Regions from separate parts of the Pantoea sp. SGAir0418 genome, predicted to be linked through region 1. Evidence: predicted binding sites of a transcription regulator. Region 1 holds the regulator's gene; each other region holds the start of a gene.

Region 1 (3,280 bases):
CTGCTTATCTGCGCCGTTTGAGATAATTATAGTAGCCGCTTCGGATTGTGCACAGAATTACAGATTATTCTGGCATCTGCGCTGCGCTTATGGCTGGCTGAACCAGCTGTCACGCTGCCAGTGGCGGCGCCACATCCATCCCAGCGTCAGGCCGCGCAGCGCCAGAAACACCGTGATCGCCAGCCATAAACCGTGATTCCCTAACCACGGCAGCGTCAGCAAAGTGATGCCGAAACCGGCTGCTGCCATGATCATGCTGTTACGCATTTCGCGGCCGCGCGTCGCGCCAATGAACATGCCGTCCAGCAGATAACACCAGACGCCGACCAGCGGTAAAATCACCTGCCACAGCAGAAAGCGATCGGCCATCTCACGCAGCGGCTGCAGCGAGGTAAGCAGCGCAACAATGTGCGGCCCGCTGAGCGCATAAATAAGCGCAAACAGCAGCGCAACGATACCCGCCTGGCGACAGGCGGCATGCCAGATCAGCAGCAGCCGGCTGCGATCTTTTGCCCCTACCGCTTCACCCGAGCAGGCTTCCACCGCGTAAGCAAAGCCGTCCAGCGCATAGGCAGTAAACGTCAGGAACATCAACAGCACCGCATTGACCGCAACCACATCCGGTCCGATGCGTGCACCCAGCAGGGTCAGCGAGGCGAAGCAGATCTGCAGCATGAGCGAGCGCAGCATGATGTCGCGATTAAGGCGAAATAACCGCGCCGCGTCACCGCGCCAGCTGTTTTTCAGCAGTTTGAAATCGATACCGCGCAGTTTCAGCACGCGCGCCACCATCCATAATCCCACTGCCAGCGTCACGTATTCGGCCAGCGCCGTGGCGGCGGCGGCACCGGCAACGCCCCAGTGCAGTTTCAGCACCAGCAGCAGATCGAGCAGGATGTTGACCAGGTTTCCGACAATCAGCAGAACCATCGGCGCACGCGCATACTGCACGCCCAGCAGCCAGCCGAGAATCACCAGGTTAGCCAGCGTAGCCGGTGCGCTCAGCCAGCGGATTTCAATGAAGATCTGCGCCTGCTGCTGGACTTCCGCGCTGCCGCCCATCAGCGTTGCCGCCAGGCTACTGGCAGGAGAACGCAGCAGCGCCAGCAGCAACCCGGCGGCCAGAGCGATCAGCAGCGGCTGCATCAGTGCGCGCGCCAGTGCCTGTTTATCGCCGGCCCCGAACGCCTGCGCGGTTAAACCGGTGGTGCTCATACGCAGAAACAGCAGCAGCATAAAGATGAAGCTGGTTGCCGTGGTGCCTACGGCCACGCCGCCGAGGTAGATCGGGCTATCAAGATGGCCAATCACGGCGGTATCGACCACGCCGAGCAGCGGCACGGTGATATTGGAGAGGATCATTGGCAACGCCAGTCGCCACAGCGCTTTATCAGAAGAGGAAAATAGCTGCATCAGCCCCATCCCGAGGGTTACGGTGGTCGGCCTGAGCGAGCGCCTTACGGGCCGGGAACAAAAGTATGATTAGAGCAGACTGCGGACAGCGCGCGAGCGCCGCCGCAGCGGGGGAGATCAACCGGGTTTCAGAGCCACTCGCCGTTGCGCACGATGCCTACGGCCAGCCCTTCCACGGTTAGCGACTGTTCACGGGTATCCACGACAATCGGCTGGAAATCATTGTTTTCCGGCAGCAGCTGGACAATCGCGCCCTGCTTCTTCCAGCGTTTCACCGTGACTTCATCATCGATACGCGCAACCACCACCTGGCCATTGCGCACTTCCTGTGTTTTATGCACCGCGAGCAGATCGCCGTCCATAATGCCGATATCTTTCATCGACATACCGCTGACGCGCAGCAGGAAATCGGCAGAGGGTTTGAACAGGTTGGCGTCGACCTGATAGTGGGCTTCGATATGTTCCTGCGCCAGCAGCGGTTCACCGGCGGCGACGCGACCGATCAGTGGCAGCCCTTCACTCGCCTCTTCTTCCATCAGCAGGCGAATACCGCGCGATGCACCGGAGACGATTTCAATGACACCTTTACGCGCCAGCGCTTTCAGGTGTTCTTCAGCAGCGTTAGGCGAGCGGAAGCCCAGTTGCGAAGCAATTTCAGCACGCGTTGGCGGCATGCCGGTCTGATTAATATGGTCGCGAATCAGGTCATAGACCTGTTGCTGCCTGCTGGTTAACGCTTTCATCCCGCCCCCTGGTTGTTTATACAGTCGCTGTGAGTATATACAGGTATTGGCGAAATGAAAACCGAAACAGAGGGAAAAATCAGCGGCTTGATGAATGTGGAATGTTTATCGCAAATGCGACCAAAGCAGCGCGATCCAGACAAACAGAGCCAGTAAGATAGCCAGCAGTACCGCCGCCGAGCCCATGTCTTTGGCGCGTCCTGCCAGCGGATGGCGCTCCTGACCGATGCGGTCCACCACGGCTTCGATGGCACTATTAAGGATCTCAACAATGACCACCAGCACCACCGAGCCAATCAGCAACACACGCGTGATGGCATCGACATCCAGCCAGCAGGCAATGGCAACCGCGACCAGTGCGGCAATCGCCTCCTGGCGAAAAGCGGCTTCATGCTGCCAGGCAGCGCGCAGCCCCTGCCAGGAATAACCGGCGGCTTTAATGATTCTCAGGAAACCGGTGACGTTATTTGCCATGTTGTGGAACCCTTAACTGTTTTTGACGTCAATGTCTGGGCGCGCGAGGTGGCACAGCCACAGATCTTCGCCGCACTTTCTGGTATGCTTGCCGCGCTTTGCTAACAAGAGGCTTCAAGTTGTCTATGTCAGGTTGGCGTAAACTCTATTACAAATTGTTGAATTTACCACTCTCTATTTTGGTAAAAAGTAAGGTCATTCCGACCGATCCGATCTCGGAACACGGTATCGATCCGACCCGTCCGGTGATGTATGTTTTGCCTTATGATTCAAAGGCGGACCTGCTCACGCTACGCGCACAGTGCCTGAAGCACGATCTGCCGGATCCGCTGGCACCGCTGGAGATTGACGGCACCCTGCTGCCGCGCCACGTATTTATTCACGATGGGCCACGCGTCTTCCCCTATTTCGTGGCGAACCCGGAGTCGGTCAAGCTTTTCCATGACTACCTCGATCTGCACCGCAACAATGCGGCGCTGGACGTACAGATGCTGCCGGTTTCCGTGATGTTTGGCCGTGCGCCAGGCCGTGAAATTCAGGGCGAACCGACGCCACATCTGCGTATTCTTAACGGTATACAGAAGTTCTTTGCCATCCTGTGGCACGGTCGCGACAGCTTTGTCCGCTTCTCGCCCACGGTTTCACTGCGT
Region 2 (3,280 bases), 1.1 Mb from region 1:
GAAGCCCAGAACCACAACAGAACCGTCTTTCGGATCCATTGAGCTCAGCTGGCTGTACAGCTGATCCAGAGCCTGCTGGCCTTCTGGCTTCAGGGTAGATTTGTTGAAGGTGAACAGCACGTCAGACTTCAGAGTGAAACGCTTGGTTTCAACAACCGGAGCCGGAGCTGGCGCTGGGGCAACAACTGGTGCAGCAGCTTCGTCCTGACCGAAACGGTAAGAAACGCCGACGCTCAGCATGCTGTTGTCTGGACGCGCACCAACGGTACCTGCGTCACCGATGTTGTTAACCCACTGGTAGTCCAGGCGAGTCGCCCAGTTTTTGGTCAGTGCGTATTCAACACCAACAGCAGCCAGCGGAGAAACGCCGGTGTCGTGGTTGCTAATGCGGCCGTTGTCTGGGTTGGTCTGAGTTGAATCAGCACGCCATACCATGCCGCCCAGACGGGTGTACACGTCCAGATCGTCAGCAATTGGGTAGCTCAGTTTAGCTGCCAGCTGAACGCCCTGTGCTTTGAATGCGCCATTGGTCACGTTGCCTTTGTTCGGCATACGGCCCAGCCAGTCGTAGCCCAGCTCGAAGCCCAGGTATGGGTTAGCCTGGTAGCCCAGGAAAGCACCTGCGCCCAGCTGAGATTCGTGAGTTGGACCGTCGTTGTTTTCGTAACCGTTACCGTAGTAACCAGTATCGTGATACTGAGACCAGCCCAGTTTAGCACCGGTATACCAGGTGTCATCTTTAGGAGCGGCCTGCGCTACGGTAGCGAAGCCAGCCAGTGCCACTGCAATTGCGATAGCTGTCTTTTTCATTTTGCGCCTCGTTATCATCCAAATAGGCAATGAGCAAAAAGGTTGCTCTTGGTTGTAATCCTTCGCCGGGTCTAAACGCTCGCTTATGACTCTACCGAAAAAACGGAGGTTATTGAGCACCCTGGCGAGGTAAAGTCTACAACGAGATTGGAAACTTACAAGTATGATGTGACGTCAGCGGATAAAAAAACAGGGATTTATACACACATTTTAACAAATGACATGGCAAAATTTTCGCTACCAGAAAAGAAAAATGCGGCTAAGCCATTGTCATAGCTGGCGGGAAAAGAATCAGTGGCTTAGCCGCAACTTTGTGAAAAAATAGCGTGAGAAAAATCTTAGTTTTACTTAATGAAACAAATCAGAGGGAATTTTTGCGCTGTTTGGCTGTCTGGACAGAGCAAGATCGCGCCCCTGAGGACGCATAATCAATCCCAGCGCTTCGCCTTCGGCGGCTGCCTGCTCAAGTTCCAGGCGCTCTTCATTGCTCAATTCATAAGGAATCCAGGCGAGTACCACGCTGTAGTTGCCGGTGCGCAACGCTTTCACCATGCTCTCAACCGTGCTTAAACGCTCGGATTCCGTAATATGCATACTCTTTTCCAGCGGTAATCCTGACTGCTGCATCCAGCTGCGGTTCAGTTTGTGCGCTGGCGTCAGCCACAGCTGCCAGCGTGACTGCGTGCTCAGCTGCTTGAGGACCGGCAGTAACAGCAGCGGCATGATGCCGGGCTGCTCGCTATAACGCAGTTCAGTAATACCACCCAGAGAAGGTTGCGTTAAGCCCGTCGCAGCGAAACGGTGAGCACGATCAGCAGGGCCAGAGTATTGAGTACGCATATTTTAATCACTCAGTAATGAACTGTATGAATATACAGTAATGAGTTCCTGGATAAAGATCAACCTCAATTTCTGAAAATGCCTCGCAAATTCCGCACAAGAACCGCGCGTTGCCGCTTTTATTCATTGAACAGCTAAATCGTTTTTTCTATCTTCTAACCAGATGAATCTCTGAGCTTTTTATAGGAAATTTCCCGCGCAAGGAATGAGGAAAAGGGGACGTTATGAAGAAAAATAATCCGGTGGTTGAGCAGTCCAAAGCCCAGTTAGCGGCATTGGGAAAAATTGAATCGCGCACCCAGTTTGGTGGTTACGCGCTGGCGGTCGAAAAGGTGGTGTTTGCTTACATCAATGAGGATGCGCTCTATCTGCGCGCCAGCGAGGCGCTGCAGCACTATGCCGCACAGCGCCCGCTGGAACCGTTGATATATCGCAAGCGCGGCATGCCGGTGACGCTCAGCTACTACAAAGTGGATAAACAGCTCTGGCAGGACGCCGATCAGCTGCTGCGCTTATCGGCCAGTTCGCTGTCTGCGGCGCGCGCCGAGGCGGCGAACAGACTTGTCTTGCTCAGGCTGAAAGATCTGCCCAATCTCAGCCTGCGCATGGAGCTGATGCTGCACAAAGTCGGGATCAATTCTGTTCGCTTACTGTATGAAATGGGCTCGCGTCAGAGCTGGCTGAAATTGCGGGCGGTGAATAAAGATATCGGCCTGAAAACGCTGCTGGCGCTGGAAGGGGCCATTTCCGGCCATCACCAGGCCGCTTTGCCGGCGGCGGTACGTGAAGAGTTGAGCGCCTGGTATCAGGAAACGCTCCGCCAGCACGCCGCGGCGGAGCGCCTGTTGCCTTAAGCGGCGGCGAGGGTGCGGCGCAGGCGGGCAATTTCCGGCAGCAGCGCAACCAGCAGCCCCAGCTGCTGCAACACCAGCGGTGCCTGCGCCTCCTCACTGGTTTTCAGCGCTCTCAGGCGCTGCATCAGTGCCTGCTGCATCGTTTCCGCCTGCGCTTCGCTGACGCGATCGATCTGCAGCACATCCTCGACGAAGCATACCGCGTCATCTAAAAGGGTCAGCAGTTCGCCCTGCGTCAGCCGCTCCCGGTGCGCGCCCAGCGCCGAGATGTAGCTGAGAAACGAGTGATTGAGGCACATCAGACGGAACGCATTCTCGCGCAGCGGCGGCTGTTGCTTCAGTTCGCCGCTGATATTGGACACCACGGACGCCAGTTCTGCATCGGCGTTGTGCGCGTCACGGCGCGCCACACGGTAGGCGAGACGGTTATCTTTACCCTGATGATACTGTTCCAGGATGGCATCAAGATAACGACAGTTGGCATTCAGCGTGCGATCGGCAACCGTCGTCAGCTGACGGAAACGCCAGTCAGGCCAGACAAACGCCACCGCCAGCCAGGCCAGGCCACAGCCGAGCAAGGTATCCACCACGCGCGGCAGGGCGACATCAAAGCCTTCACCCAGCAGATTGAAGCACAGCAGCACCAGCAGGGTGATGAACAGCGTCGCCTGCGCGTACTGAATCTGGCGGAAGGCAAAAAACAGCACGCCGCTCAGCACAATCAAAACCAACTGGCCCTCTATTGAGGGCACCAGCCACAGCACCGGCAGGCCAAT
Region 3 (3,280 bases), 900 kb from region 1:
GCAGCCTGGCGCTGAGCTATGAGCAGGTAAACCCGCTGGCGTTCATCGAACCGACGTCGCCGCATATCGTCAGCGCGGAAGAGGGCAGGCCGATTGAATTTTCGCAGCTCTCCGCTGGGTTGCGCGCGCTGGAGCAGCAGGCTGACTGGGTGCTGGTGGAAGGCGCAGGCGGCTGGTTCACGCCGCTGTCCGCAACGCAAACCTATGCCGACTGGGTCGCCGCTGAGCAGCTGCCGGTGATTCTGGTGGTGGGCGTGAAGCTCGGCTGCATCAACCACGCCATGCTAACGGCGGAAGCGGTTACAGCGCGCGGTTTACGCTTAGCGGGCTGGATTGCCAACGACATTCAGCCGCCGGGCAAGCGACATGCGGAATATCTGACAACGCTGCAGCAGCGCATTGCAGCCCCTTTCCTCGGGGAGATTCCGTGGCTGAGCAGTGCGGCACAGCAGGCCGACTGCGGCCGTTACCTTACCCTGCCACAGTAAATGGCGCGGCGGCGCAGCACCCTGCGCCGCACGCTACCGACGCTAGGTGGCCGTTAACCACTTACTCACCGTGACATCATCCAGCTGCGCCACGCTGCCCTGCGCCACGTTGCGGCCGCGATGCAGCAGCAGAAAATAGTCTGCCACGCGGCGAATGAACGACACATGCTGTTCCAGCAGCAGAATCGTCAGGCCATAGTCGCGGTTCAGGCGGCGAATCAGATTCCCCATCTCCTCCTCCAGCCACGGCGACATGCCTTCGGTGGGTTCATCGAGGATCAATAGTTTCGGCTGCAGCACCAGCGCGCGCGCCAGGGCCAGCTGCTGCTGCTGATCCATCGGCAGTTCGCCGCTGCGCTGATGACGCAGCGAGTATAGCGCCGGAAACAGATCGAACACCATCTCGGGAATGGCGCGGCTGCGATCGTCCTGTGCCGCCATCAGCGCAATCAGCAGGTTATCTTCCACGCTCATCTGGGAAAAGATGTGGCGTCCCTGTGGTACGTAGCCGATGCCCATGCGCGCGCGTTGCTCAGCAGGCTGCAGCAGCAGGTTTTCCGGCGGCGCGCCGTCTTCCTGCCAGGTCATCGATCCACTATTAATGGGCAGGCGACCCATAATACAGTTCACCAGCGTGGTTTTGCCCATCCCCGGGCTGCCCAGCACGCCGGTGCAGGTGCCTGGCGGCAGATCGAGATCCACATCCCATAAAATATGGTTCTGACCGTAAAATTGATTCACCGAACGTAAACTCAGCATCTGACATTCTCCTTCCAGATTATTCGCCTGAATGCTCCCGCTCTGTGTCGTCTGGCATACAGTCATGCACAATGGCTATTGGGACACTGCTGTCGCCGGCGGCGCTTGTTCATCCTGCCGGCATGGACTCGTCACTCCACCGTTAATTCACTGCAATTCCCAGGCCAGATCCGCCAAAGCAACCTCAACCGGGGAAAAAGGCAGCGAAACTCGCCATAATTGATGAGAAAAGCTTAACAATTGCCCACAGTAATAACTCGCCTGCACTTTGACGGTGCTGACTGCTTAACGTTTCTGGTGCATCTGTGCTGTCATAAGGCAGGGACTGAAGAAATAAGTGGCCTTAACGCTGGGCTTTTTCCCGTTACGGCACGATGGGGTACGCCAAAAGAATAGTTAAAGCCGCACGGGATGATGGAAAAATAATCGCAAAAAAAATTTTTTCGCACGGCAGGATAAGCGAGGGGAAAATTATACACAGCCGATGGACGTGGGGCTGGATTCAGTTATCCACTATTCCTGTGGATAACCTTGTGCATTAGCGACTGAAAACCGGGCGCAAGCGAGGAAATACGCGGGTTGCATACATAATGCTGCGAAACTGGGCTTTTGAGCCAATCTCTTTTAAATCAGCAGGTTATTTAAAAGCAAGCCTGAGAATTGTCTGGCTTGTCATCAGACTGCAATTTAATGACGCTCTATTGACAATTGTTAAAAGCGTTGCTCGTCTGGGGATAACCTTGCGCAACAAACGCTTCCGGATTACCGCATAAATTACGCTGAAGCGAATCGCGGCATCTCCCCATCATCGTGCAGCATATCTGTAATTATATCCAGTATTTTTTTCTGGCAAAATCGCCATAGCAGAGTAGAATTACCAGCCTGCCCGCCGACTTCTTCAGCAGGAACCGTAATACCATGAGTAAAGCCTTTAAACTCAACTCCGCTTTCAAACCTTCAGGCGATCAGCCTGAGGCGATTCGTCGCCTTGAAGAAGGGCTGGAGGATGGACTGGCGCACCAGACGCTGCTGGGGGTTACCGGTTCAGGAAAAACCTTTACTATCGCCAACGTCATTGCCGATCTCAACCGGCCGACCATGGTAATGGCACCGAATAAAACGCTGGCGGCACAGCTGTATGGCGAGATGAAAGAGTTCTTTCCGGATAATGCCGTCGAGTTCTTCGTCTCCTACTACGACTACTATCAGCCGGAAGCCTACGTTCCTAGTTCGGATACCTTCATTGAGAAAGATGCGGCGGTAAACGAGCACATCGAGCAGATGCGTCTCTCTGCCACTAAAGCGATGCTGGAGCGCCGCGACGTGATTGTGGTGGCATCGGTTTCTGCCATCTACGGCCTGGGCGATCCCGATCTCTACCTGAAAATGATGCTGCATCTGACGCGCGGCATGATCATCGACCAGCGCAGCATCCTGCGCCGCCTCGCCGAACTGCAGTACACCCGCAACGATCAGGTTTTCCAGCGCGGCACCTTCCGCGTGCGTGGCGAAGTGATCGATATCTTCCCGGCGGAATCCGATGACATTGGTCTGCGTGTAGAGCTGTTTGATGAAGAGGTTGAGCGCCTGTCGCTGTTCGACCCGCTGACCGGCCAGGTGATCTCGGTGATTCCGCGTTTCACCATCTACCCGAAAACGCACTACGTGACGCCGCGCGAGCGTATTCTGCAGGCGATGGAAGAGATCAAGGATGAGCTGGCGGTGCGGCGCAAAGTGCTGCTGGAGAACAACAAACTGCTGGAAGAGCAGCGCATCACCCAGCGCACCCAGTTTGACCTCGAAATGATGAACGAACTCGGCTACTGCTCGGGCATTGAAAACTATTCGCGCTATCTCTCCGGGCGCGGACCGGGCGAGCCGCCGCCGACGCTGTTTGATTACCTGCCGGCGGATGGCCTGCTGGTGGTCGATGAATCCCACGTGACTATTCCGCAGATTGGCGGCATGTATCGCGGTGACCGCGCGCGTAAAGAGACGCTGGTGGAGTACGGTTTCCGCCTGCCGTCGGCGCT

The links. Region 1 encodes LexA, which represses DNA repair genes until DNA is damaged. Its sites were predicted from a motif close to TNCTGTATGTACATACAGNA; they were not measured.
Region 2: the regulator LexA is predicted to act here: its motif matches at 1,671-1,690, upstream of sulA (SOS-induced cell division inhibitor SulA).
Region 3: the regulator LexA is predicted to act here: its motif matches at 2,067-2,086, upstream of uvrB (excinuclease ABC subunit UvrB).

The regions. Positions count from the first base shown of each region.
Region 1 is NZ_CP027911.1:3,662,785-3,666,064, forward strand. Features, by position in the region: gene dinF (MATE family efflux transporter DinF) at 88-1,413, opposite strand; gene lexA (transcriptional repressor LexA) at 1,542-2,156, opposite strand; gene C1N84_RS17130 (diacylglycerol kinase) at 2,262-2,630, opposite strand; gene plsB (glycerol-3-phosphate 1-O-acyltransferase PlsB) at 2,756-3,280, shown strand, end outside.
Region 2 is NZ_CP027911.1:2,537,016-2,540,295, reverse strand. Features, by position in the region: gene ompA (porin OmpA) at 1-810, opposite strand, end outside; gene sulA (SOS-induced cell division inhibitor SulA) at 1,159-1,650, opposite strand; gene C1N84_RS11855 (TfoX/Sxy family DNA transformation protein) at 1,875-2,504, shown strand; gene yccS (YccS family putative transporter) at 2,501-3,280, opposite strand, start outside.
Region 3 is NZ_CP027911.1:2,759,634-2,762,913, reverse strand. Features, by position in the region: gene bioD (dethiobiotin synthase) at 1-488, shown strand, start outside; gene C1N84_RS12835 (ABC transporter ATP-binding protein) at 531-1,247, opposite strand; gene uvrB (excinuclease ABC subunit UvrB) at 2,166-3,280, shown strand, end outside.